One region of the Cytobacillus sp. Hz8 genome, then DNA from elsewhere that is predicted to be linked to it. Evidence: predicted binding sites of a transcription regulator. Region 1 holds the regulator's gene; each other region holds the start of a gene.
What was found. Region 1 encodes Rex, which represses fermentation and respiration genes when NADH is low (regulators of the CRP and FNR family bind a similar motif). Its sites were predicted from a motif close to TTGTGAAATATTTCACAA; they were not measured.
Positions count from the first base shown of each region.

Region 2: ACE38V_RS21325 (cytochrome-c peroxidase) is a predicted target of Rex. The motif match lies at 1,771-1,788, and genes of this name have one in related genera.
Region 3: adhE (bifunctional acetaldehyde-CoA/alcohol dehydrogenase) is a predicted target of Rex. The motif match lies at 8,221-8,238, and genes of this name have one in related genera.

Region 1 is NZ_JBHKFI010000015.1:101,675-111,935, forward strand. Features, by position in the region: gene ACE38V_RS16910 (mannose/fructose/sorbose PTS transporter subunit IIA) at 1-876, opposite strand, end outside; gene ACE38V_RS16915 (DUF956 family protein) at 1,370-1,741, opposite strand; gene ACE38V_RS16920 (SEC-C metal-binding domain-containing protein) at 2,022-2,264, opposite strand; gene groL (chaperonin GroEL) at 2,540-4,168, opposite strand; gene groES (co-chaperone GroES) at 4,221-4,505, opposite strand; gene ACE38V_RS16935 (CPBP family intramembrane glutamic endopeptidase) at 4,884-5,615, shown strand; gene ACE38V_RS16940 (YdiK family protein) at 5,616-5,822, shown strand; gene ACE38V_RS16945 (redox-sensing transcriptional repressor Rex) at 5,876-6,526, opposite strand; gene moaC (cyclic pyranopterin monophosphate synthase MoaC) at 6,546-7,040, opposite strand; gene ACE38V_RS16955 (ABC transporter ATP-binding protein) at 7,169-9,103, shown strand; gene tsaD (tRNA (adenosine(37)-N6)-threonylcarbamoyltransferase complex transferase subunit TsaD) at 9,483-10,261, opposite strand, start outside.
Region 2 is NZ_JBHKFI010000026.1:18,014-28,274, reverse strand. Features, by position in the region: gene ACE38V_RS21335 (inorganic phosphate transporter) at 1-921, opposite strand, end outside; gene ACE38V_RS21330 (DUF47 domain-containing protein) at 936-1,553, opposite strand; gene ACE38V_RS21325 (cytochrome-c peroxidase) at 1,938-2,975, shown strand; gene ACE38V_RS21320 (RluA family pseudouridine synthase) at 3,593-4,513, opposite strand; gene ACE38V_RS21315 (YhcU family protein) at 4,696-5,094, shown strand; gene ACE38V_RS21310 (thioredoxin family protein) at 5,382-5,852, opposite strand; gene ACE38V_RS21305 (disulfide formation protein C) at 5,853-6,290, opposite strand; gene ACE38V_RS21300 (phospho-sugar mutase) at 6,539-8,281, shown strand; gene ACE38V_RS21295 (YhdB family protein) at 8,568-8,822, opposite strand; gene ACE38V_RS21290 (M14 family metallopeptidase) at 9,265-10,254, shown strand.
Region 3 is NZ_JBHKFI010000014.1:77,419-87,679, forward strand. Features, by position in the region: gene ACE38V_RS16270 (branched-chain amino acid ABC transporter permease) at 1-507, shown strand, start outside; gene ACE38V_RS16275 (branched-chain amino acid ABC transporter permease) at 513-1,490, shown strand; gene ACE38V_RS16280 (ABC transporter ATP-binding protein) at 1,462-2,235, shown strand; gene ACE38V_RS16285 (ABC transporter ATP-binding protein) at 2,228-2,938, shown strand; gene ACE38V_RS16290 (SdpI family protein) at 3,035-3,667, opposite strand; gene ACE38V_RS16295 (autorepressor SdpR family transcription factor) at 3,667-3,954, opposite strand; gene ACE38V_RS16300 (Hsp20/alpha crystallin family protein) at 4,140-4,556, opposite strand; gene ACE38V_RS16305 (phosphatase PAP2 family protein) at 4,855-5,382, shown strand; gene adhE (bifunctional acetaldehyde-CoA/alcohol dehydrogenase) at 5,593-8,196, opposite strand; gene ACE38V_RS16315 (hypothetical protein) at 8,315-8,542, opposite strand; gene ACE38V_RS16320 (cytochrome ubiquinol oxidase subunit I) at 8,902-10,261, shown strand, end outside.

The DNA.
Region 1 (10,261 bases):
ACCAAGTTTTTTCAACTTATTGAAAGTATCGATATCATCTTGGTTAAAGGCCAACACTTTATTCGGTTGAACTTTACCAGGTGAGTGTGCCATAGAACCAACGTTGATTGTCTTCAATGGAACGCCACCTTCAACTGCCCTAAGAGCGTCTTGTGGGTTTTCAAAAAGAAGTAATGCGCGTTGGCCGCCGAAGTGTTGATCATCCTTGGCAAGCTCAATCATTTTATTGACAGGAACAACGTGTGCCTTTACTCCTGGAGGAGCAGCTTGTTGGATCAATTTCTTACGGAGATCATCCTTAGCTACTGCATCAGATACAACAATAATGCGTGTTGGCTGTGTAGTTTTTGTCCAAGCGGTCGCTACTTGTCCATGAAGCAAACGAGAGTCGATACGTGCTAATACGTATTCAAACTTACCAGGGGCACCTGCATTTAATGGTTTAGCAGCAGCTGCAGCAGCGGTTACAACTGGTTCCAATTCTTCAGGTTTTACTTTAACCCCTTCTTTTGCTGTGCTCAAAATATGCGCAGCAATTTCATGAGCTGTGTTCATTGAGAAGCGGGATGCAAAAGCTTCAATCAACATTGGTAAGTTCATACCAGCAACGATTGCCCATTTATCTTTGTGTTCTTCAACTAAGCTGTTAGCTTGATTGAATGGAGTTCCACCCCAAAGATCTACTAAGAATAGTACTTCGTCTTGGTCTTCGAAAGAGGCAATTGCTTCTTTCATTTTTGCCTTTACATTTTCAGGTCCTTCGCTTGGCATCAATGTAACAGCTTTTACATTTTCTTGCTCTCCAAAGATCATCGCTCCAGATTGCAAGATACCGCTGGCAAATTCACCGTGACTAGCAATGATAATTCCTACCATCTTTTTACCTCCTATACATTATTGTTACAGCTAAATAAAAAATGAGAAAATCCACCAACTTATTTCAGCTGTATTTTTTTCGGCTCATTTAAGCGATTACAGTTTCGACAAAAACAACAAAAAAAGCATGAGCAAAAAGTCGATTAAATGAAGATATAGGAATAGAATTCCCATTTTTCTTCATTTCAATCAATACTTTTCACTCATGCCTGATCGAATCAGTAACACGTAAAAAATAATGGCTATCAAATTTAATTTTAGTTTGCAAACGCTATAAATATAGTGTTAAATAAACAGCTTCTGCATCAAATATATTCTTCTTATCTGCATCACTTTAATGAGCTTCCTTAAGTGATTATAGCACACCGAATGTTCTTCTTTCAAGAGGGAATTTTTTCTGGTGCCGCCATCTTCTCACCACAGTTTATCAGTTAACAATTTGGGATCCATCAAAAAAAAAGACAAGTTCCAACCTGTCTTTTATGTAAAACAATTATTTTTTAGATTTTCTCTTCAAGCTGCGTTTGATAACATCAAAGAAACTTAATGATTGGACCATATGATTCGGATCAACGTATTCACGAATTGCTCGCAAAACTTTTTTTGGCTCTTTTGAAGAAAATGTATACATCCCATTACGTTTAGTTTGAATAGTATAGCGTGGGATCCATTTTCCCTTGAACATGATAGAAGCGATCACGTGATCAACTTCATCCCAAGGAATTTGAATAAACTTACGAGCATCACGATCATTGTAGAATTCAAATCCTTTATCTCCGATCATGATTCTACCATATTCAGGAAGCCCCATGTGTGAGGTTGCATCAATAACTAAATCGACTTTTGTATTGATTGATTGGACCATTTGATGTACTCCATTTCTTTTTTTAAATAATTATTATTATACGCGATTTTTCACTTTAAGCAAAAAATACTTGGGACAAGTTGGAGCATTACCTTTAAAATTATAATAGATTGATCAAGTATTCACAATATTAGGTATAGTGCAAAATCCTTATCATTATTATATTCAGTAAATGGCATTCACTCTTTTTACCAGTGATTTTTAAAATATTGTTTATATCGGTTATATACTTAGTTTGTTCAACACTATGTGCACTATGGTAAGATTGCTTTTTCTCTTTTCATTTCCCACAACATTTCTTAAATTTCTCCCCGCTTCCACATGGGCAAAGATCGTTTCTGCCAATCTTTTGACGGGTTTGGAGACTAATGATCTCTCCTTTTTTATTGGGCATAACCAGTAATGCCTTATTCTCCTGTGCAAATAACTCTTCTGATGTATATCCCTTTAAATACCATTCCCTCGTATTATTCATAAGAAGAACAACAGCACAGAGTTCACCACTAACAACTTCGGAAGCCACGGCAACTCCTTACTAGTCATCTCTTTCATTTCATATATATTTTTTTCTATTGTAGCATGCATGTACTTAAGTTAAACACATGAAACTGGGCTAACTACTCTAAAAGAAACTTTCTTATTACTCCAACTTTACTTTAACAGATAAAAAAGAGGCTTCTCATAAGTTTGCTTAACTTATGAGAAGCCTCCGTTAGATACCTCTATGTTAACAAAATATTAGAAATTCACTCTCATCCTACTCAAAAGCCCATTCATATCAAGGCTTTAAGGGCGTTATTACATCATTCCGCCCATTCCACCCATACCGCCCATATCAGGCATTGCAGGTGCAGCAGGTTCTGGTTTATCAGCAACAACAGCTTCAGTTGTTAAGAACATAGCAGCTACAGATGCAGCGTTTTGAAGAGCTGAACGAGTTACTTTAGTTGGGTCAACGATACCAGCTTCGATCATGTTTACCCATTCGCCAGTAGCAGCATTAAATCCTGTGCCGACAGCTTCACGTTTTAAGCGGTCAACAATAACGGATCCTTCAAGACCAGCATTGTGAGCGATAGTGCGAACAGGTTCTTCAATCGCACGTAATACGATGTTAATACCAGTAGCTTCGTCACCTTCAGCTACAAGAGAAGCAACTTTACCGTATACGTTTAGAAGTGCAACTCCACCACCGGATACGATCCCTTCTTCAACAGCCGCACGAGTTGAGTTCAATGCGTCTTCGATACGAAGTTTGCGTTCTTTTAATTCTGTTTCAGTTGCAGCACCTACTTTGATAACCGCAACACCGCCAGCTAATTTAGCAAGACGTTCTTGTAATTTTTCACGATCAAATTCAGAAGTCGTTTCATCTAATTGAATGCGGATTTGGTTTACACGGCCTTGGATAGCCTCTGATTCACCAGCACCTTCTACGATTGTTGTATTTTCTTTTGTCACAACAACTTTAGCAGCGCGTCCTAATGAAGAAATCGTTGCAGACTTAAGTTCACGTCCTAGTTCTTCAGTGATGACTTCCCCGCCAGTTAAGATAGCGATATCTTCAAGCATAGCTTTACGGCGATCCCCGAATCCAGGAGCTTTAACAGCTACTGCATTGAATGTTCCGCGAAGTTTGTTTAATACTAAAGTGGAAAGAGCCTCCCCTTCAACATCTTCGGCAACAAGTAATAATGGCTTACCTTGTTGTACAACTTGTTCAAGAACAGGAAGTACTTCTTGGATATTGGAGATTTTCTTATCAGTAATTAAGATGTATGGATTTTCAAGAACAGCTTCCATTTTGTTTGTATCAGTTACCATGTAAGCTGAAGTGTATCCACGATCAAATTGCATACCTTCTACTACATCAAGTTCAGTTGTGAATCCTTTTGATTCTTCAATTGTGATAACACCATCGTTACCAACGCGCTCCATTGCTTCAGCAATAAGTTGGCCTACTTCTTCATCAGCAGCAGAAATGGCTGCAACTTGAGCGATAGAAGCTTTGCCTTCGATTGGTTTAGAGATTGCCTTTAATTCTTCAACAGCGGTTACCACTGCTTTTTCAATACCTTTACGGATACCCATTGGGTTAGCACCAGCAGTAACGTTTTTAAGACCCTCACGAATCATCGCTTGTGCAAGAACGGTAGCAGTCGTTGTACCATCTCCAGCTACATCGTTTGTTTTGCTTGCAACTTCAGCAACAAGCTTTGCACCCATGTTTTCAAATGCATCTTCTAATTCGATTTCTTTTGCAATGGTAACACCATCATTTGTAATTAATGGAGAACCAAATTTTTTCTCAAGAACCACATTGCGTCCTTTAGGTCCAAGAGTAACTTTAACCGCATCAGCAAGCGCGTCTACACCACGAAGCATAGAACGGCGAGCTTCTTCACTAAATTTAATTTCTTTAGCCATTATTAAAAAACCTCCTATAAATTTGATTTATATCTGTTGAACGTTCGTATAATTAGCCGATTATAGCAAGGATGTCATTTTCGCGTAGAATTAAATATTCTTTACCGTCGTATTTCACTTCTGTTCCAGAGTATTTTGAGAAGATAATTCTGTCATCAACAGAAACTTCAAGTGCAACACGTTCACCGTTTTCTAGAACTCTTCCAGATCCAACAGCAACGACGATACCTTCTTGAGGCTTCTCCTTCGCTGTATCTGGTAAAACAATACCGCTTGCAGTTTTTTCTTCTGTTTCAACAAGCTCAATGACAATACGATCACCTAGTGGCTTTAACAAGTGAAACAACCTCCTCAAATAATATGTAAATTTTATTATTAGCACTCTCTTCGATTGAGTGCTAACACATTTATTATATTAAAGAATCTGAAAAAAATTTGCAAGTAAAAAGCCATATTTTTTTCAAATTTACTTATGATCTTAAACACTTACAAGTATGTACTGCATTTGCTTATTTATCCAGCATTTTGGAAAAAGCAAACAGAAATTTAATCATTCTGAAATATAGTTTAAAATGTCTTCCATTTGAAACAAAGGGCAATTTATTAGTAGAATGAGAATAAAGTGAAATTCGATGCTGCTCATATTTTACTAACAACTGGGTACCCAATGATCAGCTTATTATTATAGGAGAAACGAAAAAGGAGACAAATCATTTTGAAAAAAGAATACTGGCTTATCATCATCGCCTACATAATCATGCAGTTTTCAAGCTTTATCGGCGTTCCATTCATTTCATTAATGGGAGAGGCTTTAGGAATCAGTCAGAGAAAATTGCAAATATATTCAGTATCCATTTGGCTTGTTATCAGCTTCGCCGTTACTTTAGTGATTGTTTTATTCTTATTAAGAAAGGAAATGCTACACTATAATAGAAACAAACCTTTGGCACCTGTAAGCAACTCGATTTTATGGGCAGTTGGAGGTGTATTTTTAGCCCTTTTCGCTCAAGGAATTGCAGCAAGAATTGAAAGCCTCCTCGGCATCGAAATGGGTTCAGAAAATACGCAGCAAATCATCCATTTAATCAATACTTACCCGATTGTTATTCTTGTCACTTCCATCATTGGACCGATGTTGGAGGAAATTGTTTTTCGAAAAATCATTTTCGGTTCCCTACATAAACGATTTAATTTCCTGATATCGGCACTAATTAGTTCCATTATTTTTGCTTTAGCACATGGAGAGCCTGAGCACATCCTTTTATATTCAGCAATGGGTTTTACCTTTGCATTTCTTTATGTCAAAACAAATCGCATTCTTGTACCGATGTTTGCTCATGTGGCGATGAATACATTTGTGGTTTTAGTTCAATCCATTTATAAGAATGACCTCGAAAGAATGATACATGATGCGGAAAAAATTCAAGGTTTTATCGGAGGACTTTAAATGAGGCAATCACCCCTTTATTCCGGGATCTTATATATATTCTTGGGGATATTATTCATCTTTTTTGCTATTCAAAATATCCAAGAAGATGGACAGTGGCGGTTTTTCACTTACCTGCTCGTAATATTAGCCACCTTTGATTTAGGATCAGGCATTAGAATGATCTCCTTTCACTTTAAAATTAAAAAAATTCAAAATCGAAAATAATAAAAAGCGGCTTATTTTATGAAGACGATTCATTAAAAATAAGCCGCTTTTCTTTAGTCTTGTTTCCCATTTGGGTAATGTTTCAAAAAATAGACTAATGATTGCAGTTCTACTGCTAAATCGATATGATGAATACGAATGGAAGAAGGTACTGTTAACCTGGCAGGAGTAAAGTTAAGAATTCCCTTTACATTCACTTTTGCCAAACGATCCGTGATCGATTGTGCAACAGGTGCTGGAATCGTTAAGATGACAACTTGAATGTCTTCGTCTACCAAAACCTTCTCTAAATCATCCATATGATAGACAGGGATATCCCCAATTTTCGTTCCAACCTTGGACGAATCAACATCAAAGGCTACTTCAATTTTCGTATTGTTATTTTTCAAAAAATTGTAATTTAAAAACGCCGTACCTAAATTACCCACCCCAATTAAGGCAACCTTTGTTAATTCATCCTGATCCAAGGTTTTACGAAAAAAGGATAGAAGATAATTGACGTTGTAGCCATAACCTTTTTTCCCTAATGCACCAAAATAGGAAAAATCCCGGCGAATCGTCGCAGAATCCACCTTCACCGCTTCGCTGAGTTCTGAAGAAGAGACTCTTTGCTTGCCAGATGAGTGTAGGTTTTTTAGAAACCGATAATATAACGGCAATCTTTTCGCAGTCGCTTGTGGGATTTTCATCGTACCATTACTCACTTCTTTTCCCCCCAATCATTTAAATTTTCTCTTTTCTTTTGTAGTCGCCACTCTTTCCACCAGATTTCTCAAGTAAATAAGTCTCTCCAATTATCATCCCTTTATCTAAGGCTTTGCACATGTCATATACGGTTAAGGCACACACAGATGCGGCTGTTAACGCTTCCATTTCTACACCTGTATTTCCCTTCGTTTTCACTGTGGCAATCATAACAAGCCTATAATTTTCTTCAGCTTCCTCTTCCCAGTGAAAAGCAATATCGACACCTGTTAATGGTATTGGATGACACATTGGGATGATTTCCCATGTTTTTTTGCAGGCCATTATCCCTGCTACTTGAGCAACTGCGAGAACATCACCTTTCTTGATTTGATTATTCGTAATCCCATTATAGATTTCTTGATTGACTATAATACTTGACTGCGCTTTGGCAATACGAATTGTTTCGGGCTTATCCCCTACATCCACCATTTTGGCTCTGCCTTCTTCATTAAAATGGGTAAATTTCAAAATATCAACACCTCACTTAGAATGATACACTATTTTTTCCCTACTGTGTATTAACATTGTACATTTATTCACAAATATTGATGAACATTGACGAATACGTTACACTATCTCTAGATGCAGGGGTGAAAGAGATGATTTTATTACAAGTTAATGGGTTAACTAAATATTACGGAGCTGACCTTATTTTATCGAATATAAAGCTTGAAGTCCAAACGCGCGACCGCATTGCCTTAGTAGGCCGAAACGGCGCGGGTAAATCAACATTATTAAAAATGATTGCTGGAAAAATGTCCTATGATGCTGGCGAAGTGATAAAGCCAAAGGACGTTTCCATTGGCTATTTAGCACAAAATACTGGGCTAGAATCAGAATTATCAATTTGGGATGAGATGCTGACTGTTTTTCAACAGGTAAGAGATTTAGAACAAGATCTTCGAAGATTAGAGGAAAAAATGGCAAATCCCGCTATTTATGATAACAATACAGAATATGAACGAATCATAAAAGAATATGATACACTCCAAGTGAAATTTAAAGAAATGGGAGGTTATCAGTATGAGGCCGATATCCGCTCTATCTTACATGGGTTGAATTTCCAAACCTTTGATTATTCCACCAAAATTGCCAGTCTTAGCGGCGGACAGAAGACACGTTTAGCTCTTGGGAAGCTTCTCCTTACAAAACCCGATATCTTAATCTTGGACGAGCCTACCAACCATTTAGATATTGAAACCCTGTCTTGGCTTGAACAGTATCTGCAAAGCTATGATGGTGCAATATTAATTGTTTCACATGATCGCTACTTCCTAGATAAAGTAGTGAACCAAGTATATGAGATTTCGCGAAAACATATTAGTAAGTTTAAAGGAAATTATAGCGCTTATTTGGATCAAAAAGCGGAGAATTTCGAAAGAGACATGAAGCTTTATGAAAAACAGCAGGACGAGATTACAAAACTTCAGGAATTTATACAACGAAATCTTGCTCGCGCCTCGACAACTAAGAGAGCTCAAAGCAGACGAAAAATGCTTGATCGCATGGAAGTCATGGACCGGCCTTTAGGGGATGAAAAATCAGCCTCTTTTGGTTTTGACATTGAAAAGCAAAGTGGAAATGAAGTCCTAAATATGCATTCCTTATCAGTAGGCTACCATTCGGAAAAGGTATCAGAGAATATCTCCTTCCGTATCACAAGAGGAGAGAGCATTGCCCTTGTGGGTCCAAATGGAATTGGAAAATCCACACTTCTCAAAACGATTGTGAAAAAACTTTCTCCTATCTCTGGAGAAATTCATTACGGTTCTAATGTATTTATTAGCTATTACGATCAAGAGCAAGCTAACCTAACTTCGAATAAAAGGGTCCTTAATGAACTTTGGGATGATTATCCGAATAAAAATGAAAAGGACATCCGTACAGTACTCGGCAACTTTCTTTTTACTGGGGACGATGTCTTAAAAACGGTTTCCACTCTAAGTGGCGGAGAAAAAGCTAGACTCTCCCTAGCTAAATTAATGATGCAAAAAGGAAATTTCTTAATTTTGGACGAACCAACCAACCATTTGGATTTAGATAGCAAGGAAGTGTTAGAAAATGCCCTTGTGGATTATCCTGGAACAATCCTTTTTGTTTCACATGACCGATATTTTATCAACCGCATTGCCACAAAGGTCTTAGAGCTTGATGCAGGTGGTGCAACGGAATACTTAGGCGACTATGATTATTACCTTGAAAAAAAACAAGAGCAAGAGGAACTAATGGCTTTAGAGCAACTTGAACAAACAAAAAATGACTCCTCTACAGCTACTCCATTAGAAAAAAATAGTTATCAACAGGATAAAGAAGCGAAAAAATTAGAACGCCAACGTAAAAGACGTTTAGAAGAAATCGAAAAAAGGATTGAAGAATTAGAGAGCTTCCTTAGCCAAAATGAAGAACTTTTATGCGATCCCGAGATTTACCAAGATCACGAAAAGGTACTCGCGATCCATAAAGAGAATGAAACCTATCAAGCTGAGCTTGATTCTCTTATGGAGCAATGGACTGAACTAGTTGAAGATGAATAATATCCACAATAAAAGGTCTAACGTCTTAATATCACGTTAGACCTTTTCCACAATTTTATGCACAAACAAAATCTCTTTATAAAGCTATCAACAGCAGTTTTCCACATTATCCACAAACAAATATCATCTTATCCACATTTTCCACAGGATATATCAAATTTTTTATAGTTATCCACAGAATCAGCCCTTCTAAAGGATTGTGAAAAAACTGAGCCTGTGAATTCAATCAAACGTTTGTTTAACTTTTTCTCTCTCAATATACTTCAATCAAACGTTTGTTTAATTTCTTCATCCTCAATATTGTTCAATCAAACGTTTGTTTAATTATTGATTAATATAAAAGGACTGACACTCTTTTAAAGAATCAGTCCCCTCCTTATTAATTATTATAAATGGTAATTTCTAATCCAGGATTGGCATTTAAGGATAAATCTGAACGAATTCCTTTTTGATAAAGCACGCTACCAACAGCTGCAATCATAGCTGCATTATCTGTACAAAGTGATAAAGGAGGAATCACTAATTCAACATCGGTTAATGACTGAAATGCCTCCTCCAATTTTGCTCGCAATCCTTTATTTGCTGCAACACCACCAGCTAAAAGAACCTGCTTCACTTGGTACTTTTTCGTAGCTCTGACTGCTTTTGTCACCAATACATCGATGACACTCTCCTGAAAACTAGCCGCAAGATCCTCAGGCTTAATAATCTCTCCACGTTGATCAGCATTATGCACAGTATTAATCACAGCTGATTTTAATCCACTGAAACTAAAATCGTAAGAATCTTTTTCTAACCAAGCCCTTGGCAAATCAATGGTTGGCCTTCCTTCATGAGCTAAACGATCAATATGAGGACCACCTGGATATGGCATATTCAATACTCTTGCCACCTTATCATAAGCTTCACCTGCAGCATCATCCCGCGTCTCACCAATCACTTCAAAATGACCATGTTCTTTCATATATACAAGCTCCGTATGCCCGCCAGACACGACAAGAGCAATTAATGGAAAGGTAAATTCCTTTATTAGCCGATTCGCATAAATATGTCCAGCAATATGATGAACACCAATTAATGGTTTCTGATGGGCAAATGCAAGAGCTTTTGCTGCATTTACACCAATAAGGAGTGCCCCAACCAATCCTGGTCCTTCTG
Region 2 (10,261 bases), on a different contig from region 1:
GAGCATTCTTTGTGCAGTACCCCATTTGACACCTTTAAGGCGGTGGGAAGCTCCAACTCCTAAAATCGAAGATGAGATAACATGGGTTGTACTAACTGGTAAATGGATGAAGGTAGCACCAAATATAATCATGGCACCAGTTAAATCGGCTGCAACCCCGTTTACTGGACGAATTTTCATAATTTGTCCACCGACGGTTTTGATGATCTTCCAGCCACCAACTGAGGTTCCAAATCCCATGGCAGTCGCACATCCAATTTGAACCCATATAGGAATATCAGATGTATGGATATAGTTATTAGAAATTAAAGCCATTGTGATAATACCCATTGCCTTTTGGGCATCATTTGTTCCATGTGTGTATGCCTGAATAGCAGCTGTTCCAATTTGGAAGAAACGAAAATTTCGATTGGTTTTGGATAGGTTATGATTTTTAAAGATAATTTTAAAAATACTATAGACAATATATCCAGCAACGAAAGCTAAAATGGGAGAAATGATTAGCGCTTCGATAATTTTGATAAATCCTTTGTAGTTTAATGCGCCAAAACCAGCTGCAGCAATGGCTGCTCCGGCTATAGCACCTATGATGGCATGTGAAGAACTGGATGGTATGCCAAAATACCAAGTAATTAAGTTCCATAGTATAGCAGCAATAAGTGCAGCTAAAATGACGGTAGATCCATTATGTAAGGTAAAAGGATCTACAATATCTTTTGTAATTGTTTGAGCAACACCGGTAAACGTCATAGCGCCGAGAAAGTTCATTGTTGCCGCCAAAATAATAGCATGTCTTGGTTTTAAAGCCTTGGTCGATACGGCAGTTGCTATCGCATTAGCTGTGTCATGAAACCCATTGATAAAATCAAATGCAAAGGCGCCTATCACAATCAACAAGGTGAGAATTAATAAAGCATCCATTTTTCTTAGGCTCCTTATGCATTTTTCATGATAATTGATTCTAAGGTGTTTGCAACTTCTTGGCAGCTATCCGCGATATCTTCCAAGCTTTCATATATTTCTTTATACTGAATGATTCGAATCGGATCTTTTTCCACAGTAAATAGATTTTTAATGGATTGACGTTGAATGCCATCACATTTTGATTCGTAATCTTTAATTTTAATTGCATTTTCTCTAATTTTTTGCAGTTTTTTTGTGCTTAGTAATTCAACAGATGTTTCAATTTCATTTGTACAGTTGCGAATCGCTTCGACAAATTTCAGCATAAACTCATCTGCTTGTGTGATATTATACATTTCAAATAATGCAGAAGTGTGCTCTAAACCATCCAGTACATCGTCCATACTCATGGTAAGCTGTAAAATATCCTCACGTTCAATTGGAGTGATAAAGGCATTATTTAACTCTTTGATCATTTCATGAACAAAAGAATCACCTTTGTGTTCATAATCTTTCATTGTTTCTGAAAAGGTTTTAAGATCGGATACATTTTTTAATTTATAGTCAGCAAAGAAGTTTGCCCCTTCTTTTAAATTGGTCGCAATATTGCTCAATAGACCAGAAAATTTATCCTTTTTCTTGAAAGCCATGTTTTTTACCCCCAATAAATTATCCAAAGAATGATAGGACTTTAAAGACCAAAGAAAATTGTATACGAAAATGCTTATAAAGGAAAAGTGTTTTAAGAAAACTTTACATAAACTTTACATAATCTTTACAAAAAGTCCAATTAAGGATAATAAGTATTTTATACAATTATACGAATTGAATTCCCGTTATGAATATTCCCACACTAAATAAGATATTTTATGAATAAGTTCACAAAATAGTTGTAATTATCTGTAAATAATATTTAATTTAATTATATAATAATTATCAAAGTTATGATGAATTAGGAAAATGTCGCGACAATAATTCATTTAACTGCAACAATGCCTTTCTACGTTCAGAAATAACAAAACGGGGGGGATCTTTTGAAAAAGTTAATTCTAGTATTTTCCGTTATTTTAGGACTATTTTTACTTGGTGCATGTGGGAATTCAGATAAAACCTCATCAAATCAAGATAATCAAAAAGCGGATAAAGACTTGGAGGCAGCAAAGGCAAAATTTGCACCGCTCGGAGATATGCCAATTCCAGATGATAATGCATTGACAGATGAAAAGATTGAATTAGGGAATAAGCTGTTTTTTGATCCAAGACTTTCTGGAAATAACAAATTAAGCTGTGCATCCTGTCACGCAACGGGAGCTGCTTTTGGTGATGGTTTAAAAACGTTCATTGGATTTAATGGATTTAAGGGTCCAAGGAACAGTCCAACCATTATCAATGCAGGATATTACGAGGACTATTTTTGGGATGGTAGAGCTGATAGTTTAGAAGCTCAAGCATTAGGACCAATTCAGGCTGAGCATGAAATGAATTCAAATCTTGACCAGCTAATTAAAGAATTAAATGGTGTACCAGCTTATGTAAGTGATTTCAAAAATGTTTTCGATGATAAGATTACAGCGGATACGATTGCTAAAGCCATAGCTTCATTTGAAAGAACAATTGTCATTAAGGATACTGCTTTTGACCAATATCTCAAAGGTGATGATAATGCTATCTCTGATGAAGCGAAAGAAGGAATGAAAGTATTTGCCGGCAAAGCAAATTGCATTTCCTGTCATGCTGGTGCAACTTTGTCTGATAATAGCTATCATAATTTAGGCATGACTGGAGATGACGGCCGTTTTGCTGTAACGAATGATAAAGCAGATAAAGGGAAGATTAGAACTCCTGCTTTGCGCGGTGTAGCTCATACGGCACCATATATGCATGATGGAAGTTTGGCAACGTTGGAGGATGTTGTTAACTATTATAATCAAGGAGGAGGAAACGACACAAACAAGGATTCCTTAATTCAGCCTCTAAATTTGACCGATGAAGAGGTTTCAGCACTTGTTGCCTTTTTGGAAAGTATGAGTGGGGAAGTGCCTGAAGTAAGCAAATCAGAAATACCTCTATAAAAATAACTATAAGAAAAGCTAGCCTCTCCTTTGTGAAGAAAGGTTAGCTTTTCTTTCGGTGACGTTATATGAAGAGCTATTTGGATAGCTAGAATGAACTCCAAAGTAATTAAATCTGAATCAAATGTTACGATAAGAGATTAAAATGTTTTTTTCAAAAAACAACAATCTTTGAGGAAACAGCGCATTCTTTAGGAAAATGTTAAATTGTTCACATAATATTTATAATTAGTAAAAGATAGTATTAAATTTAATTATATAATAATAATCGAAGTTATATTAAAATTATGATAATGTCGCGACCTATCATTTTTTTATTCATATATTTGGAGTGGAGGGATGAAGGAAAAATTATTAGGGAACTGTCTAGATTTGGAGGAGCCTTTATTTTTTTGATTATATGAAACGAGATTTTTAGCCCCGGACATGTTCACACCATAATATTATTAGGACAATAGGATGGAGAAGAAGATCGTTCAAAGGAATTTATACCTTTGGACAATTGAAACAAAAGGGGAATAATAGATCGAATCATATCCAAAAGAGGCTATATATAAATCAAAAAGCAAACCCATCATTTCTGATTGGTTTGCTTTTTTTTCTTCTATCGATTCTTCTTATAGATCATAAGGGTCAATTTCTTGAAAAATAGGTGGTTCGTCGAGAAACGGGGCATGACAAACGATTTCTTCCATGGTAAAAGGATGAAGAAATTCCATTTTTACAGCGTGTAATGCTGGTCGGAGGAAAATCGGTTGTCCCCCGTAAAGATTGTCCCCAACCAATGGGTGACCAATATGACTTAAATGAACCCGAATTTGATGTGTCCTACCGGTATCAAGGCTACATTTAATCAATGTCGTATTCTTCTTTATGTCTTTTTTTAATACTTCAAAATGAGTAATGGCATCTTGCCCACTTGGAGATACTCTTCTTCTCGTTGGATGATGACGATCACGACCAATTGGAAGATGAATCTCTCCTTTCTTTTGTTTCAATAGTCCATGAACTAATGCGAGGTACGTTCGTTTAATTTCTCTTTTTTCAAGCATGCCATCAAGCATTGAACCCATAAGGTCATGTTTTGCAAAAAGAATTGCTCCTGTTGTATCTTTGTCTAACCTATGAATATGCTTTATTTTCCGAGCCTCTCCTTGTGCTAAAAGATGATAGGCAACTGCATTTGAAAGTGAATCTGTTTCCTCAGGGGAGTTAGGATGGGTACTCATATTTGCAGGTTTATTAACAACTAGAAGATGAGAATCTTCATATATTATATTCAAATCCTTATAAAAGGGCACCAGATTCATTGGAATATCAATAAAAAGTTGTATTTGAAGTTTGTCGTGAGCGTTCAATTCTTGCTCCCAATTGGCCGATTCTCCATTAAGCCTGACTTGTTTGTTCATTCTCAGATAGTGTATTTGCTTTTTGGGGGCCATCCAAATTTCTTTAAAAACTTTTGTAATCGTATGCCCTTGCCAATTCTTTGGAACAGTTAGTTCAAACCATTCCCCTTTATTTTCTGTATGAATCACGGGTTAAATCTCCTTTTTTTTCATTCACTTGTCTATAATGAATTCCACCTATTTAATTAGAAAAATATGTCTATGTCGTGGGTATATTTACCACCGTTTCTCTTTAGTAATATATGTTATTCTATTTTATATAAAAAGGTATATAAATGATATAAGGATTCTTTTTAAGGGTGGGTTTGTTAGTGAAGGTCGTTTATGCATCTACTCCAGATCAAGAGAATAAAGTGAAAGAACTTATTCAGGAATATTATACAAGTATTTTTCCCCTTTATTTTTCAGATGAAGATATTAAGGAATTTGAGCGTTTAAAGGTGTTGCAAACATCAACTCGGCATTTTGAATATTTTGGAACATTAAAGGAAGCTTTTCAGGTCATTGCGAGCCTAGAAACCATTAAATACATTTTATTATCATGTGATGAAAAAGAAAAGTATGAAGTGATTTTTTATCGAAATATTGAAATACTTAATGATTTTGGATTATCATTTCCTTTTGAATTTCATCAATTCTTAGATTCAAGGCATGTGAAAAATGGTACATTTAGTATTTATACAAAAGCAGATAATGAACTTTTAATATAAGAAGCAAAAGGGGTATCCCTAAAGTATAACCTTTAGGGATACCCCTTTTGTTTGGTTCTATTAAATTGTCTGCTGATTTCCGTTCTATGTGCTTCACTTTCTGTGGGTGTGACGGGAAGTCTCCCCTGCCCTGTATTCCCTCAAAAGTCTTCGGATCTTCCACTTCAATCAACTTAAACGAAAAAAATTAGTTTTTATCTATTAGTATTGTATCCAATAAATCAATCTAAAGAACAGGGTTGAACTCTAAAAAATAGTTTTTAGAGTTCAACCCTTTTTTGTTTCTTTTACTTACTATGCTCATTAAACCACTTCTCAAATTCTGCTTTCTCGTGGTAACCGATAATTCTTGCTGTTTCTTTTCCATTTTTATATTGAACAATAGTTGGAGTTTCCTCAACGTGATAGTCATCCCAGCCTTGATCAAATTCTAGCAGATTGTATTGAACTAAATTAATCCCCATCTCTTTTGTTAAAGGTGCGACAACTGGAGTAGTTCTTTGACAATGAGGACAAGTTGGACTGTAAAAATAGACAGTCACATCTTTCTTTTCTTTTAATTTCTTTGCTAACTCGTCAGGTAAAATAAGATTTTGATAATTAGGATCATCTAATTGATCGACGGTTTCGGGATGTAAATTATCTTTTCCATATGGATTTTTTTCTGACACTTTTTCATCTTTTTGCATTTTCGTTAAAAGTCCAACGGTTGCAAATAGTATAATAATGACTGCAAGGAAGATAATGATTTTTTTCATCTACTGTTCTCCTCTCGAATTTCTCCAAATTACCAGGCTGCAAATGAAAATGATCATAAAGGCGATTAGTGCTAAAAAAGGAATGGTGACAAATCCAAACCAATTAATATATTGTCCGGTGCAGGGAACTCGTCCACATGCGGGTGCGGATTCAGCCAGTATGGATATTTTTTGGAGTGAGTAATGATATAAAGAAATACATGCTCCAATCAAAGATAAAATCATCGAATAAAAAGAAATTCGGAAATCTTTCTTTACAACCGCAATTCCTAAAATCACCACGAATGGATACATCAAAATTCTTTGATACCAGCAAAGTTCACATGGCTCATATTGGCGAATTTCAGAAAAATAAAGGCTACCAAACATAGCAATCACAGATGCTGCCCATGCCAAAAAGAGCAGATTTTCCCGCTTGTCCTTATTTGATGGTTTCATATTAGACTCCTTTTAGTTATTATAGAATTGACAATTCATACAGATTATGGATTAATATCTATTTTAAAAATTATGTAATCCCTATATAATTACTAAGAAAAAGAGTTGCATTATTCAAATATATTACCACAGATTTTGTAGGGAATATAGTAATAAGCTATTCGCTTACGGACAAACTATGTCTTTTTTAAGCGTTTAATTTATATATTAGATAGAAAAGAAATTACATGGGAATAGGAGGAGTAGCAATGGCTTGGATCAATAAAATGAAAAGATGGCAGCAATTTCATGATTTAGATAAAGAATTAAAATTGGAATTAGAATCTCTTCTCTCAGATGAAAAATTCCTTGAGGATGCTTTTTATAAGGACTTGGAATTTGGCACAGGTGGCATGCGCGGGGTAATAGGTGTAGGGACAAACCGTATGAATATCTATACAGTTCGCAAAGCTTCGGCTGGACTTGCAACTTACATACAGTCCTTTGGAAAAGAGGAAAAAGCTAGAGGAGTTGTAATCGCTTATGATTCCCGCTTCAAGTCGCGTGAATTTGCAATGGAAGCGGCCAAAACATTGGCTACAAAAGGAATTCAAACCTATGTTTTTGATGAACTCAGACCAACTCCTGAATTATCTTTTGCGGTTCGCTTATTAAATGCCTTTTCAGGAATTGTGATAACCGCAAGTCATAATCCGTCCGAATACAATGGTTTTAAGGTATATGGGTCAGATGGTGGACAATTTCCTCCTCTTGCAGCTGATGTTCTTATTTCGATGGTGAATGAAATAGAGGATGAGCTCTTAATTGAGGTAAAAGATGATATGAGCTTACGAGAAAAAGGATTGATCCAAATCATTGGGACTGAAGTTGATCAGGCCTATATTGAAAAGCTCAAATCCATTTCGGAGAATCCTGATTTGGCTAATCAATCAGATATTCAAATTGTCTTTACACCGTTACATGGGACAGGATATGCCCCTTTAAAAAATGGACTGAAAGCTCTGAATTATCGTCATGTTCATGTTGTTTCTGAGCAAGCAAAGCCAGATCCTAATTTTTCAACCGTGAAAAGTCCTAATCCAGAAGAGCATGCTGCATTTGAACTTGCGATAAGAAAAGGAATGGAAGTCCAAGCCGATTTATTAATTGCGACAGATCCTGATGCGGATCGCCTGGGTATCGCTGTTAAGAATCATGAGGGCGAATATGTTGTGTTAACCGGGAATCAGACGGGTGCTTTGCTGCTCCATTATCTATTAACGCAGAAGCAACAAAAGGGTACGCTTCCAACGAACGGGGTCATGCTAAAAACGATTGTCACATCCGAGTTAGGCCGAGTGATTGCTTCTTCCTATGATATTAGAACAGAAGATGTATTGACGGGTTTTAAATTTATTGCAGAAAAAATTAAGGAGTTTGAACAGTCTGGTGAGTATTCATTTCTTTTTGGCTATGAGGAGAGCTATGGTTATTTAATTAAAGATTTCGCAAGAGATAAGGACGCGATTCAAGCAGCATTGCTGGCTACTGAAGCCTGTGCTTATTATAAATTAAACGGAATGTCCTTGTATGAAGCACTGATGTCTATTTTTGCCCGATATGGATATTATCAAGAGGGTCAGCGTTTTTTAACTTTAAAAGGAAAAGAAGGGGCTGAACAAATTGAAAAATTATTGGCGTCATTTCGCGATCATCCTTTAGAAATGTTAGGGGAAAAGAGCATTATTCAAAGTGAGGATTATTTCACAAGTAAACGTCTGACCAAAGGAAATGATTGGGAGGAAATTCATTTACCAAAATCAAATGTAATTAAATATTTCCTTGAAGATGGAGCTTGGATTTGTATTCGACCATCGGGTACAGAGCCTAAAGTGAAATTTTATTTTAGTGTTCAAAGCGACTCGTTGGATAGTAGCAGGCAATCATTACAAATGATTGAAAATCAATTTATAGATGAAATCCAATTAAGGCTAAAGAATATTTCAAAATAACTTCATTCATCCTATTTATCCCGCCTTAACGGGCAGTAAGACCCCTACCTCAAGATTCTGCGTATGCAAAGAAGATAGGTGGGGGATCAACTGCCCGTAAAGGTCCGACGACGGACAGGATGTCCTAGTCAGGCGAAGCCACAGGACGTGGCGTTATGAGCGTGATTGGTTCAACTAACCATCAGTGGGGGATGAAGAAAACCCCCACTGATGGAAGTTTCACTTTATTTAATGAAAAAACACGGCGCTAGCGCCGTGTTTTTTTTCATTAGTGGAATTCTTTGTGTTAAGTTGTGTGGCAATATATGGTCTCTTCCAGTTCATCTTCTGATGATTCATTTGCATGGTCAATGTATCGTAGTAGAGAATATAAACTTTTTTCAATGACAGAATAGTCTTTTTCAAAATTATAGGCATGCAGGAAATGCTCTATTTTTTTTGAAAGAAAATGGTCTTTTGTTCGTACCATGAGAATTAATAAATTGTCCCATTCAGATCTATGTGTATAATACAAAGCTCGATCATAATCCATTTTATTCATTTTTGTTTTCTCCTCCTTTTTAAGGAGTTGAAAATAGTATATGAGGAATTTTAAAAAAAACATACAGTAAATGTTGGTCTTCTTGATTTAATCATGTTCTCAGTTATTTCCAGAATAAAATGGCCCAAAATAAGCAATATTAAAAGCGCAAAAGAAGGTATAAAGTGAAACTTCCATCAGTTGGGGGTTTTCGACGCACAGGACGTGAAGTGTGCAGACGTTGCGATTGACGTCGCACTTTTAGTCTGTCATTCATCCCCCACTGATGGTTAGTCACGCAAAGCCTGATTGATTTTTCTAAGGGCTGAAGTTCAAAGAAAAATCTTATTTCTCTTATCAGTCCTTTACGGACAGTTGATCTCCCACTTATCTTCTTCGTATTCTCAGAATCTTGAAGTGGGAGTCAAAATGTCCGTTAAGTGTGGGATAAATGAGGTATGTGATGAAAAAGTGTTATTTCTTGCTTGTTCTTTTATTTCTTTTAACTATACCAACTCCTACTAAAGGGGAATTGGTTAATCCCAATCAAATCTATTCATTTTCTCAATTAGAAACAGACCTTAACCAATTACAATCTAAATATGGTAAGCATATTCAGGTGAAATCAATTGGAATTTCTCACTATGGAAGAAATATTTGGGCAGTAAGGCTTGGAAAAGGAGAGCAAAATATTTTGATGATTGGGGCTCATCATGGAAGAGAGTGGCTCACAACCTCTATCTTAATGAAAATGATTGAAGAATACGCTAAAACCTATGAGCAAGGAGACGAATACGGGGGAAATTCTCTTCAACTTCTTGATCAAGTTTCGATTTGGTTTGTTCCCATGTTAAATCCAGATGGAGTTATGATTCAGCAAAATGGATTAGATGAATTTTCCTTTTTTCGACGCTGGCTGCTAAAAAGAATGAATGATGGGTCATCTAATTTTTCAAGATGGAAGGCAAATGCAAAAGGAATAGATTTAAATCGACAATATCCAGTCGGGTGGAAGGAACTTGATAGTGGACCTAAGACTCCTTTTTATCAATTTTATAAAGGGAAAAAACCACTGGCGGCAAAGGAAACGGTAGCGATTACTAAATTTACGAAAAAAATAAAACCTACGATTGCCGTGGCTTATCATTCCGCTGGGAGAGAAATATTTTGGAACTATAAAAATGGCAAGAATTTCGAAAGAGATCGAAAAATTGCGGAAAAGATTGCGCAGTCAACTCAATACCGTTTGAGTCAGCCACCAAAGATAGCAACAGGTGCTGGATATACGGATTGGTTTATTACAACCTTTCATCTTCCAGCTATGACGATTGAAATTTGTCCTTATACGAAAGAAACAAATCCCCCATTAACCTACTTTGAAGAAGAATGGAAGCGCAATCAGTATGTGGGGATACTTTTAATTGAAGAAGCCTCAAAGCTAATATCAAAATAAAACTAGG
Region 3 (10,261 bases), on a different contig from region 1:
GCCGATATTCATTTTGAAATAGGTTCAATTACGGTTTATATTGTCCAAATTGCTATTTTTGTCATTGCCGTTATCCTAATGATTGCTCTTTCTACATGGCTAGGAAAGACCAGGGCTGGAAGAGCGTTAAGGGCAACAGCGGAGAACTTAGAAACAGCTAGTATTCTTGGGGTTGATACAAAGAAAATTATCACGCTAACAGTCATAATTGCTTCTGCTATGGGAGGGATTGCGGGCATTCTTGTTGGGATGGCCTTTAATTCCGTTACCCCGCAAATGGGTCTATCCATCGGACTGAAGGGACTGGCAATCATTATCCTTGGTGGTATGGGAAGTGTAAAAGGGGCAATGGTTGGAGGATTAATTCTTGGACTGGCTGAAACATTTTTAGTTGCCTATGGCGATTCAGGCTATCGTGATGCCATTGCTTTTATTGCCATCATAGTCATTCTGCTCATTAGACCACAGGGGCTTTTTGGACAGAAAATTTCAGAGGTTAGAAGGTGAGCCTTTTGGTTGCAGAATATATTAATCCGTATTACTTACAAGTAGGTTCCTTTATTTTAATCAATGTCCTATTAGGGATTAGTATTTATATTACTCTATCAACTGGTCAATTATCACTGGCCGGGGCCGGGTTTATGGGGATTGGAGCATACACGTCTGCCTTATTAACCATTCATTTTGGGCTTCCTATTTATGTAGGGATTATTGGTGGCGCCTTAATGTCGGGAGTTCTCGGCATTATTATTGGTCTGCCTACCTTAAGGCTTCAAGGGGTATATTTGGCGATTGTTACACTCGGTCTAGGTGAAGTTATTCGCGTTCTCTTTATTAATTTGGAATCACTGACAGGTGGGTCTGTTGGGTTATCCGGCATTCCTCATATGGGCAGAGAAATTCTAAAAAAAGTAAGAGAAATGGGCTTTAATCCAATGGATGTAGGCCTTCAAAACAATCAATTTATTTTTCTTGTAATCTTTTTTCTATTGCTCGTAATCACGATTTTCGTCATTTGGTTTTTCCGTAGACAAAATCATTCCCGTGTCGGTCGGGCGTTTTCCGCGATTAAATTGGATGAGCAAGCAGCTGAGGCGATGGGAATTAATATCACGTATTATAAGGTGCTTGCTTTTGCCCAAGGTGCTTTATTAGCTGGATTTGCCGGTGCATTATTTGCCCATGTGTTAGGTTATATTAGCCCTGCAGATTTCTCCTATAATCGGGCGGTTGATATATTAATTTTTGCTGTGTTTGGTGGAAGTGAAGTCATTTGGGGACCGGTTTTGGGAGCATCCTTTTTAACCCTGATGCCGGAAGTACTAAGGTTTATCAGTGATTATCGCTATATGATTTATGGTGCGATTATTATCATAATGATGGCGGTTCGCCCTCAAGGACTATTAGACATCTACCTGCTCCAATGGATCAAAGGGAAATTTACAAAAAGGGGGCAAAAACATGGTACTTCAAATCAAAAAAGTATGTAAGCATTTTGGAGGACTCAATGCATTAACGGATGTTTCCTTTTCCATCAATAAAGGAGAAATATTTGGCTTAATCGGACCAAACGGTGCTGGTAAAACGACGATGTTTAACTTAATTACATCAATATTTCCACCATCCTCAGGAGAAATTCTTCTCTCAGGTGAGAAAATTAGTGATCAAAAGCCTCATATCATTACTAAAAAGGGAATCTGTCGGACTTTCCAAAATATTCGTCTTTTCCAACAAATGACGACGATTGAAAATGTCATGGTTGGGGAGCATTGCAGAGGAAAGGCTGGTGTTTTGCGCAGTGTTTTTCGTACGAAGTCTCAACGTCAGGAGGAAGCAAGAGCTCGTAAGAATGCGGCTGAATTACTTGAATTTGTCGGTTTATCCGGATATGAAGAAGTGACTTCGGAAAATTTATCTTATGGGCAACAAAGAAGACTAGAAATTGCAAGAGCAATGGCGAGCAATCCACAGGTTCTTCTTCTTGATGAACCAGCGGCAGGGATGAATGAAACAGAAACCAGTGATTTGTTTGAACTCATTAAGAAAATTCAAGCCCGTGGAATTACCGTCTTATTAATTGAGCATGATATGCCGTTTGTCATGAATCTATGTGATCGTATTGCGGTGTTAAATTTTGGAGAAAAGATTGCAGAAGGAACACCTGAAGAAATCCAAAATAATCCTGAAGTGATTGAGGCCTACCTCGGCAGAGAGGAGGATGAAGCTCATGCTTAAAGTATCAGGTATTGCAACATCCTATGGGAAAATTAAAGTATTAAAAAATATTAATCTGCATGTAGAAGAAGGCAGTATTGTTACGATACTTGGGGCAAATGGTGCCGGGAAGACTACAACGATGAAAACATTGGCAGGGCTTCTTAAGCCGCAAGCAGGGAAAATTGAGTTTTTAGGGGAAGACGTAACAGGGCTTAGATCTGATCAGCTTTTACGAAAAGGATTGGCACTTGTACCTGAAGGTAGACAAATTCTCTCCGGAATGACGGTATTGGAAAATCTTGAAATGGGTGCCTACCACCGCAAGGATAAGGAAGTCGAACAGGACATCGAAAGAATGATGGACCGCTTTCCCATCTTAAAAGAAAGACAGAAGCAGCATGGCGGAACTCTTTCTGGTGGACAACAGCAAATGCTGGCGATTGCCAGAGCCATCCTAAGCCGCCCTAAGCTACTATTATTGGATGAGCCTTCCATGGGACTTGCCCCTCTAGTCGTGGCTGATATTTTTAAGATAATTAAGGAAATCAAGGATTCAGGAACAACAGTGCTATTAGTGGAGCAGAATGCTAGACAAGCTTTGAAGATTTCTGATTATGGATATGTACTGGAAACGGGGAAGATTGTGGCAGAAGGAAAAGCTCATGATTTATTAAGTGATCCACGTATTATGGATGCTTACCTTGGCAGAAAATCAAGCTAACCCATTTTGGTTACTGAAAATTTCATATATGAAAAGGAAAAGCCGGAATTCGCTGTAATAGCAAGCTTCGGCTTTTACCATTTGCTTATTTTTATTTTATACATTTTTACGAAATAGCCAATAAGAATAGCCGATAGGCAATAAGATGATAATCAAAACAATTGGAAAGAGAAATGAATCTGCAATAGTCTTAGGGAGAAAGATAGAGCACATAAAAATGATACCGCTAATAACAAAGGTTTTACCTCCAAATCGGTGGGTTTTCTTCCAATTGGTTTCATCATTTAATGCCCAAGGTGTTTTAATCCCCATAAAATAATTGGGTTTTACTTGAGGTAAATAGTTCCCAATCACAATAAACAGTGCCCCAAGTATCAAATTTATATAAATTCCAGTATCTAAGTCAAAACCTAATCCGGAAAGGATGATGATGATATTAATGGCAAATGCAACAATCATTAATGAAATATTGATAATATGATAGCTTTTTGTAAACCGTGGATAGTTTTCTTTTTTAGGATCCATTTTTGGAATAAACACGGTAATGAAATACACTAGGACCATCAATCCAATCGATAAAAGCATGGCCCCTAGTTTGGGGGAATAGTCATTTGCTTTCCCATTTGGACCCCAGTGCGTTGGTAATTGCTCGGAAAGTTGCGGGTAAAATAGGACCCACAAAATGATGGTTAAGAAAATCATAACTAATGGAAAAATATGCTTCTTCATTAAAAATCTCCCTTCTTGTTTTCCTCATTTTTATTATCTGTAAAATTCAGAGCCCAGCTGATTAGTTCTTGGAAGACAGTAGCATTGAGGGAATAAATAACAAATTGTCCCCTTTTTTCATCTTGGACAAGATTTGCATTTTTCAAGAGCTTTAAATGTTGAGAGATGCTTGGCTTGGTCATTTTAAAATGGTCAGAAATTTCGCCTGCCGTTAAGTCTTTTTCCTTTAATAATTCGAGAATTTTCCTGCGTGTGGGATCCGATAATGCTTTAAAAGTGTTATTCATCCTATCACCGTTTGATATTTAGTTAATTAACTAAATAATAACATACTGTATTCGGATTGACTACAAAAACTTGACTTCAGCAAACCATAATAAAAGGTATCAAAACGCAAAAGATTTTGTCTCTTCCGTTCTGATACCCTTGTTAATTTTTTGAGGTTATAAGCTGTATAGAAGTAACACATAGGCTATTGAATCGTAATAGATTGGCGTGAAGGAAGGGTAGGGTGTTTCTTTTCTAATGAGATTGTTAAAACACCATCTTCATATTTAGCATTAGTAGTAGAGCGTACTACTTCAATTGGTAAAGGAATGGTCCGTTCTACTTTGCCATATTGACGTTCTTGCATAAAATATTTTTCATTCTTTTCTTCCCAGTCGACATTACGAGTTGCAATAATTCTTAAGGAATAGTCATCCAACTCAACATTGATTTCCTCTTTTTTGAAACCAGGTAAATCAGCTTGCACAGTAATCAATTTTTCGGTTTCTTTAACATCCACATCGAAAGCTGTGTTGAAAAACCATGGCTTTTCAAAGAATTCTTCTAGTTCCTGACCTCTTTTACCCCAACTTTTTGGTAGTAAATCATGAAGTGCTGGCATTTGAATCATCCTCCCAATGTGATTTATTATTACCACTAAATAAGTATAGCAGGAATATCATGATGTAAACGGATGAAGAGGTATTGTTCATCGAAATGTTAGAAAAATTTGACAAATTATTTAATTTCAAACTTTATGTGGAGGTTTCCACAGAGGAAACATTATTAAAGTGGTATAATATTGTATATAACTAAATGAATAAAGCTAATCTGTAACAAGGAAAATATCACCATTTATGTAGACAATCATGAAAAAATCAGATCTGATAAGATGCCAAAATGATAAGGAGCAGATCGTGATGAGATTGTTGCAAAATTATTATCAATTCGAGCAAAAAATATTTAAAAAGGTAAATCGTCATTTTGATAAAAAGCATATGAACCTATTTTTTCGGATCCTCACCCGGATGGGAGGGGCGACCTTTGCAATTGGAATCGTGCTTCTTTTGTTCATTTTTTGCAAGCAGCCTGTGAAAAGCATTGCCTTATGTAGTGCATTATCGTTGGCTGTTAGTCATTTACCAGTTCAAATTTTGAAAAAGCTATATCCAAGAAAACGACCTTATTTAATCTTAGAGGATACGAAATTTCATTCCAATCCCTTAAAGGATCATTCATTTCCTTCCGGCCATACGACAGCTGCTTTTTCTGTAATGATCCCCTTTATTCTCTTTATGCCAAGTCTTGGTTATCTGCTAATTCCTTTAGGTGTGCTCATTGGAGTATCCAGAATGTATCTGGGATTGCATTATCCTTCTGATGTCCTTGCTGGAGCAGTTCTTGGGTCAGGTTCAGGGATTTTAGTGTATTATTTGATGAATTTATAATAAAGAGCCATAAATTTATGAATAAAAGTAAAAACCTTGAACATTACTTCTTTTTGTTCAAGGTTTTTTTGTATTATTTAACGGAACATAAACGTCAATGATGAGGTTATAAAAACAAGAGAATGATAGAATCCAATGAAGTTGCTGTTTGCATTTTCAAAAGAAGACCCAAAAGCCTCTGCCTTTGGGTCTTTTACTCATATTACTAAATTAGATTCCTTTGAATGCTTGACGATAAATTTCAGCTAATTCAGTTACTAAAGGTAATTTAGGGTTAGCAGTTGTACATTGGTCTTCAAATGCTTTGTCTGCTAAGTAATCTACTTTTTTCTCGAAATCAGCTTTTGATACACCGTTTGCTTCGATACTCATTGGAATGTTAAGTTCTTTTGCAAGTTTTTCGATCGCTTTGATTAAGCTATTAACGCCTTCTTCAGTTGTGCTTGCTTTTAATCCAAGAGTTCTTGCAATTTCAGCATATTTTTCATCAGCAATAAAGTGTTCATATTTAGGGAATGCAACAAATTTCTTAGGTTTTGTTGCATTGTAACGAACAACGTGTGGTAATAGAATTGCATTTGCACGTCCGTGAGCAATGTGGAATTCAGCACCAAGTTTGTGTGCCAAGCTATGGCCAATTCCAAGGAATGCATTGGCAAATGCCATACCAGCAAGAGTTGAAGCGTTATGCATTTTTTCACGAGCTACTGGGTCGCTGCCGTTATGGTAAGCTTTTGGCAAGTATTCAAATACTAATTGGATTGCCTTCATTGCTAAACCATCAGTAAAGTCATTTGCCATACAAGAAACATAGGCTTCAATCGCATGTGTTAATACGTCCATACCAGTGTCAGCAGTAATGCCTTTTGGTATTGTCATAACAAATTGTGGGTCAATGATTGCAACATCTGGAGTTAACTCATAATCTGCTAATGGATATTTCAAGTTAGCATGTTGATCAGTGATAACTGTAAATGGTGTTACTTCAGAACCAGTACCAGAAGTTGTAGGGATTGCTACAAATTTCGCTTTGTTTCCTAGTGGGCTATATTTCACCAAGCGTTTTCTGATATCTAAGAATTTTTGTTTTAATCCAAAGAACTCACTGTCTGGATGTTCATAGTACAACCACATTCCTTTGGCAGCGTCCATAGAAGAACCTCCACCTAAAGCAATGATGACATCTGGTTGGAATTGGTGCATTAATTCTGCTCCACGGCGAACTGTTTCTGTTGATGGATCTGGTTCAACATCAGAGAAAATTTCGCAATGAACATAATCTGGACGTTTTCTTAAGTAGTAAAGAATCTTGTCAACGTATCCTAATTTAACCATGCCAGGGTCTGTAACGATAACAGCTTTTGTGATGTTAGGCATTTTTGCTAAATATTGAACAGCATTCTTTTCAAAGTAAATTTTTGGTGGAAGTTTGAACCATTGCATATTAACATTCCTTTTCGCAACCTTTTTAATGTTAATTAAATTAACTGCTCCAACGTTTGTTGAAACTGAGTTTCCTCCGTAAGTTCCACAACCAAGAGTTAATGAAGGCATGTAAGCATTGTAGATATCACCGATAGCCCCTTGAGAAGATGGAGCATTAACGATAATTCTTCCAGCTTTCATACGAAGACCGTATCGTTTGATTACATCTTCATTTGTTGTGTGGATAACTGCTGAGTGACCAAGTCCGCCAAATTCAAGCATTTCTTCAGCAAACTTCATTCCTTCGTCTGTGCTGTTCGCTTTTAAGCAAGCAAGGACTGGGCTAAGTTTTTCTCTTGAAAGTGGTTCTTGAGGTCCAACACTCTTGATTTCAGCAACTAGGATTTTTGTTTCTTCAGGTACATAAACACCAGCTAATTTAGCGATGTTAAAAGCAGGCATCCCAACGATATCAGGGTTTACTGCACAAGATTTTTCGTTAATTACTAGTTTTTCAACTTTTTTCTTTTCTTCTTCATTTAAGAAGTAAACGCTGTTTGCGATTAATTCGTTCTTTACTTCATTATAAATTTCTTTATCGATGATCACAGCTTGTTCTGATGCACAAATCATTCCGTTATCAAATGTTTTTGATAGGATTAAGTCATTAACAGAACGCTTAATGTTAGCTGTTTTTTCAATGTAGCAAGGTACGTTACCAGCTCCAACACCTAGGGCAGGCTTACCAGAACTGTATGCTGATTTCACCATTCCAGGTCCACCAGTTGCTAGAATAATAGAGATGTTGTCATGACCCATAAGTGCTTTAGTTGCTTCAATTGATGGAGTTTCAACCCATTGGATACAATTTTCAGGTGCCCCAGCTTTGATAGCTGCATCTCTTAAAATTCTTGCTGCTTCACTACTAGATTTTTGTGCAGATGGATGGAAAGCAAAGATGATTGGGTTTCTAGTTTTAAGAGAAATTAATGATTTGAACATTGTAGTTGAAGTTGGGTTTGTTACAGGAGTAACCCCAGCAACAACACCAACTGGTTCAGCGATTTCAATCATTCCTTCATGTTCATTTTCGCTGATAATTCCTACTGTCTTATCATATTTGATATTATGGTAGATATATTCAGTTGCGAACATGTTTTTGATAATTTTATCTTCATAAACTCCTCTTTTTGTTTCTTCATGAGCAAGTTTAGCAAGTTGCATATGTTGATCAAGACCAGCAAGAGCTGCTTCTTTAACAATTTTATCAATTGCTTCTTGGTCGAAAGTACGGAATTCTTTTAAGGCCTGTCTACCTTTTTCAACAAGTTTGTCAATCATTTTTGTTACAGATTCTTTTTCGTTTAACGTTTTTTCTGTTACAGCCATGTTAAACCCTCCATTGATTATAATATGTGAAATATTTCACATGATTTTTTAAAAAAATATATACAAACTAAGGTAGAACTTAGTAGTTCTTGATTTTGTGTCTTTCTTTCATTTAAAATTATTCACAATAAGGATTTCTAGGAAGTTTCTCAAAAGAAATATCGGTAAAGAGTTTTGAATTTTTTTGAACGATGATAACAAAATTTGTTGTCCAGATGTAACGTGGAATTTCCTCGCCATCTTTTATCAACATTGCTTCGAATTCATCACCAACAGTTTCTTCAAAAAGTTTTTTTGTATAAGTTTCAGAGTCAGTAGAGAAAGTTTGCCATTCACAGATGATCATGTTCATCCCTCCTTGTTCCTTTCTTGATTTAAAGATATCACAGGTTTATGTGAAATAGATTGTGAAATATTGAACAAAGTATGAATATTTTTATGAAAACGCTTTAATTTAAATCCCTTAAAAATACTGTATTGACAGGCTTTTTCGGAAGGTCTGTTGAAAATATTACGATTTATAAAGGACAGAGAAAATGATAACGCTTAACTTTTTATTGAACAAAGTCACATTTGAATTATTGCAGCATTTTTCAATTTGTAAAGATGTAGGAAAAATGTAACGGATTATCCTTTTTGATTTCACAGTATCTTCTTATTATTTTTATATAATAATTATGATAAATACAGTAAGGGGGGTTAATAATGAACGAACTGATTTTAGCTAGAATACAGTTTGCTTCGACAACGATTTTTCACTTCATTTTTGTTCCATTATCAATAGGTTTAGCTTTTCTCATCGCGATTATGCAGACAATGTATGTCGTGAAGAAGAAAGAAATCTATAAGGACATGACAAAATTTTGGGGAAAATTTTTCCTTATTAATTTTGCGGTTGGAGTTGTAACAGGAATTATTCAAGAATTTCAATTTGGAATGAACTGGTCTGATTATTCCCGATTTGTTGGAGATGTGTTTGGCGCTCCATTAGCAATTGAGGCACTGCTTGCATTCTTTATTGAATCCACTTTTATTGGATTGTGGATTTTCGGTTGGGATAAGCTACCGAAGAAATTGCACTTAGCTTGTATTTGGCTCGTTTCTCTGGGAACCGCCATATCTGCCTTATGGATATTGGCTGCTAATTCATTTATGCAAAACCCAGTGGGATATGCCATTCACAATGGAAGGGCAGAAATGAATGATTTCTTAGCAGTGATTACAAATCAAAAGCTTTTAGTCGCCTTCCCACATACGATCTTTGCAAGTCTTGCAACAGCTTCATTTTTAATTTTAGGTATCAGTGCCTGGAATTTATTGAAGAAGAGAAATGTGGAATTATTTAAACTATCCATGACGGTACCTTTAATTGTTGGATTAATTTCCACTTTAGGTATTGCTTTTACTGGTCATTCACAGGCTACTTATTTAATTAAGGCGCAGCCAATGAAGATGGCAGCAGCTGAAGGATTGTGGAATGATACTGGCGACCCTGCTCCATGGACAGTTGTTGCGAAGATTAATACGGATGAAAAGAAAACCACATCACGGATTGAAATTCCAGGCTTGCTAAGCTACCTCTCCTATGGAAAATTTAGTGGTGCGGTTCAAGGAATGAATACTCTTCAAGATCAGTATGTAAAGGATTATGGAAAAGGAGATTATATTCCACCAGTAAAAACGACATTCTGGAGCTTCCGTATTATGGTAGTAGCAGGGGGGTTAATGATTTTATTAACCTTGATCGGTTTAATCATGAAGTGGCGTGGAAAAATTGAGGTCCATTCCGCTTATTTAAAATGGATGATTGCAGCCATCTTCTTCCCATATATTGCAAATACTTTTGGTTGGATTATGTCTGAATTTGGACGTCAACCATGGGTAGTATATGGCCTTATGACTACAAAGGATGGTATTTCACCAAATGTTTCATCAGGTTCTGTGTTATTTTCTCTTATTGCATTTTCACTGATCTATACATTACTAGCAATTGCGATGGTTTATTTGTTTATAAGAGTCATAAAACATGGACCTTATGAAAAGACGAATGATGAAATAACCACAT